Regions from separate parts of the Bhargavaea ullalensis genome, predicted to be linked through region 1. Evidence: predicted binding sites of a transcription regulator. Region 1 holds the regulator's gene; the other holds the start of a gene.
What was found. The regulator LexA, encoded in region 1, represses DNA repair genes until DNA is damaged. The targets are predictions, from matches to a motif close to CGAACATATGTTCG.
Positions count from the first base shown of each region.

Region 2: a site for LexA is predicted at 1,460-1,473, ahead of parE (DNA topoisomerase IV subunit B). Genes of this name have one in related genera too.

Region 1 covers NZ_JBHLWY010000009.1:22,999-25,200, reverse strand. Annotated here, with positions in the region: gene glnA (type I glutamate--ammonia ligase) at 1-800, shown strand, start outside; gene lexA (transcriptional repressor LexA) at 981-1,601, opposite strand; gene ACFFIY_RS02465 (hypothetical protein) at 1,770-2,078, shown strand; gene ACFFIY_RS02460 (YneB family resolvase-like protein) at 2,075-2,202, shown strand, end outside.
Region 2 covers NZ_JBHLWY010000042.1:77,339-79,540, forward strand. Annotated here, with positions in the region: gene parE (DNA topoisomerase IV subunit B) at 1-1,445, opposite strand, end outside; gene plsY (glycerol-3-phosphate 1-O-acyltransferase PlsY) at 1,733-2,202, shown strand, end outside.

The DNA.
Region 1 (2,202 bases):
TCGGCTTTGAAATCGAGGCATCCCACCATGAAAATGCCCCCGGACAGCATGAGATCGACTTTAAGTATGCGGACGCCATCCGGGCATGCGACAATATCCAGACGTTCAAGCTCGTCGTCAAGACGATTGCGCGGAAACACGGACTGCATGCGACATTCATGCCGAAACCGCTGTTCGGCGTGGCGGGATCCGGCATGCACTGCAACATGTCCCTGTTCAAGGAAGGAAAGAATGTCTTTGAAGACCCGGAAGGCGAAGAGGGCCTGAGCGGGGAGGCCTACCAGTTCATGGCGGGGCTCCTTCAGCATGCCCACGGATTCACCGCCATCACCAATCCGACGGTGAACTCCTACAAACGGCTCGTTCCCGGCTATGAGGCGCCGGTGTATGTGGCGTGGTCAGGTACAAACCGGAGCCCCCTCATCCGCATCCCGACATCACGCGGGCTCAGCACGCGGATCGAGGTCCGGTCCGTCGATCCGTCGGCGAATCCTTACCTGGCGATGGCCGTCCTGCTTGGAGCCGGGCTCGAAGGGATCCGCGGAAGCATGGAGCCGCCGGAATCGGTCGACGAGAACATCTATGAGATGAGTCTCCGGGAAAGACGCAGCATGGGCATCGAGGACCTGCCCGCAAGCCTGAAGGAAGCCCTCGACCAGCTCGAGAAGGACGAAGTCATCAAACGGGCGCTCGGCAACCATATCTATAAAAACTTCATGGATACGAAAGAAGCGGAATGGAACATGTTCCGCACGACCGTCCATCCATGGGAGCGGGAACAGTATATGAAAATGTATTAAAAAGCACAAGAAAACCGGCGGAAGCAATACATGCTTCCGCCGGTTTTTTCGTGTGCGCAAAAGCGGAATCGGCGGGCGGGCCGGCCATGCGTGGAACGAAATTTTCATATCTCTGTGAGAGAACGCATAGAAATGGGTGTCCGGAACAGCCGCATAGGACCTCCGGACACCCGCGGGTGATCACTGGATATGCCGATAGACGCCAATGACTTTGCCGAGAATGGAGACATTCTCGACGACAATCGGCTCCATCGAAGAATTTTCCGGCTGCAGCCGGAAATGTCCGGCTTCCTTGAAGAAGCGCTTGACGGTCGCTTCGTCCTCTTCAGTCATGGCGACAACGATTTCCCCGTTGTTGGCCGTGCTTTGCTGCCTGACCACCACATAGTCACCGTTGAGGATGCCCGCCTCGATCATGGACTCTCCCATGATCTCCAGCATGAACAACTGGTCCTCTGCACCGCCGTATGATTCGGGCAGCGGGAAATACTCTTCGATGTTCTCGACCGCCGTGATCGGCAGGCCGGCAGTGACTTTACCGACGATCGGCACCTGGACGACATGCGGTTTCTCGATGTTGCCGCCGTCGAGCTCCAAGACCTCGATGGCACGCGGTTTCGTCGGATCCCGGCGGATGAGTCCCTTGTTTTCCAGTCGTGCGAGGTGTCCGTGCACGGTGGAACTGGAGGCAAGGCCGACGGCTTCTCCGATTTCCCTGACGGACGGCGGATAGCCCTTTGTCCTGACTTCCTCTTTGATGAAGGTCAGGATCGCCTCCTGCCTCTTGGACATCTTTTTCAATCCATTCACCTCTTCTTTGGCTCGATTCTACTTGTTTCCAGTATATCAGCCGTCTCAATGAAATGCAAACATAGGTTCGAGGATTGGAGTTGACAAAAACACCTGTTCGCATTATGATGGGGCTATCATACGAACATGCATTCGAAAAACAGATCAGGAGGCTCAACCATGGACTTTATCCGCAACCATTCATTCTCGTTTTCTTTCATTTTACTGGCAGTGATCCTGGCGTTCGCCATGCCCGACGGTGCAGAAGAGCAGGGGGCAGGCACGCAGGAAGTGACGGTCGCCCAGGGGGATTCCCTGCTGTCGCTGCACGCACAGACTGACACTTCACTGCCTGCAGACCGCTGGGTGGAGGAAGTCCTCCGGCTCAACGGCAAGCCCGACACAACTTTGCTGGCCGGCGAGACAATCATCGTTCCGGCTACGCCGGCCTACTCAGACGATATCCTCCTGGCCGGTGGAGACAAATGAAGCGGGGAGAGGACACATGCGTGCTCTACTGCCGGGTGAGCACCGAAAAAGAAACGCAGGACTTGTCGCTTGAGCGCCAGGAAGAGGAACTTCTTGCCTTTGCCGATGAGCTGGGATTCCCGGT
Region 2 (2,202 bases), on a different contig from region 1:
CCGCCGATCGCATGGATGATCGTTGAGATCTCCTCGTTTTTCATGATGTCTTCAAGCTTCGCCTTCTCGGTGTTGATGACCTTGCCCCGGAGCGGCAGGATGGCTTGGAAGGTGCGGTCCCTTCCCTGCTTGGCGGAGCCGCCCGCGGAGTCGCCCTCGACGAGGTACAATTCGTTCTTTGCGGCGTTCCGCGACTGTGCCGGCGTCAGCTTGCCCGAAAGCAGGGCTTCCGAGCGCTTGCGCTTCTTGCCGGAGCGGGCGTCTTCGCGCGCTTTGCGTGCCGCTTCCCTCGCCTGCTGGGCACGGACGGCCTTGCGCACAAGCGCGGCGGACAGCTCGGCATTTTCCTCAAGGAAATAAAGCAGCTTCTGCGAAACGATCGCGTCCGTCACGGTCCGCGCTTCGCTTGTCCCGAGTTTGCTTTTCGTCTGTCCCTCGAACTGCAGGACGGCTTCCGGGATCCGGACCGAAATGATCGCCGAAATCCCTTCCCGGATATCGGCGCCGTCGAGGTTTTTATCTTTCGGCTTGAGCAGGCCCGCCTTGCGCCCGTATTCATTGAACACGCGGGTCATGGCCGTCTTGACGCCGGTTTCATGCGTGCCGCCGTCTTTCGTGCGCACATTGTTGACGAAAGACAGGATCGTCTCGGAATAGCCGTCGGTGAACTGGAAGGCGAACTCCAGTTCGATGCCGTCCTGTTCCCCTTCGATATAGGCCACTTCATGGAGCGTGTCTTTTTCTTCATTCAGATAATGGACGAACGCTTCGATGCCGGTCTCAAAATGGAAGGCATCGGACTTTCCGTTTTCTTCGTCGGTGATCGTGATTTTCATGCCTTTGAGCAGGAAGGCCGATTCCCGGAGCCGTTCACTGAGCGTCTCGTAATTGTATTTGACCGTCGAAAAGATGGCCGGGTCTGGCTTGAATTGAAGCAGTGTGCCGTGTTCCCTCGTTTTCCCGATTTCTTCAAGTCCCGTGACCGCATGGCCGCCGTGCTCGAAGCGCTGGCGGAATTTCTTCCCGTCCTTGAAGACGGTCACTTCCAGCCATTCGGAAAGGGCGTTGACGACCGAGGCCCCGACGCCGTGGAGGCCGCCGCTTGTTTTATAGCCGCCCTGGCCGAATTTACCGCCGGCGTGAAGGACGGTCAGGATCACTTCCGTCGTCGGCTTGCCCGTGCTGTGCATCCCGGTCGGCATGCCCCGGCCGTGGTCGCGCACACTGACGCTGCCGTCTTTATGGATGATCACATTGATCTCCTCGCCGAAGCCGGCCAGCGCCTCGTCGACCGCGTTGTCGACAATTTCATAGACAAGGTGATGAAGGCCGCGTGAATCGGTTGAGCCGATATACATGCCCGGCCGTTTCCGGACCGCGTCAAGACCTTCGAGCACCTGGATCGATTCATCGTTATATGTGGTGATTTCACTGATGTTAGTCAAAGATTCTCCCCCATCAAACGTTTGTTCTCATTTTATTTTAATCGTAATCGTTTTGCCGGAGCCTGTCAAACCGGCGGCTTCCGGCACTCCCGGTCTTCATTGTATGACATCGGGGCGCTCCGTGGCAATGTTGCCGGGAACGGGAGTGCCGTCCGCGACACCGGATTTTCGCGCCTGCCCCGCCTGTTGCATCCTGTTTTTCCGCCTGGTGACATTGTACGGGACGGTCGGTTAAGGTAAACTGAAAGTACCTTTTTACGGTACTATGAATCAACGGGGTGCGTTTTATGCAGATTGCAGTGATGCTTGTGATCGCTTACCTGCTCGGATCGATTCCGACGGGTCTGTGGATCGGAAAGCTATTTTACCATACGGATATCCGCGAGTCCGGCAGCGGGAACCTCGGGGCGACGAACTCGTTCCGCGTCCTCGGCAAAAAAGCGGGAATCGCCGTCACGGTGATCGACATCCTTAAAGGAACGGCGGCCGTGCTTCTGCTCCATCTGCCCGCCTTCCAGGACGCCGGCATCCACCCGCTGACGCTCGGGATTGCGGCGGTCGTCGGCCATATGTTCCCGGTGTTCGCAAAGTTCCGCGGCGGCAAGGCGGTGGCGACGTCCGGCGGCGTGATCCTCGGCTACAGCTGGCCGTTTTTCATTGTCTTGATCGCCTCGTTCCTGATCGTGCTCAAGCTGACGAAGATGGTCTCCCTCACTTCGATGGCGATGGGCATCGTCGGGCTCGCTTATGCGGCCGT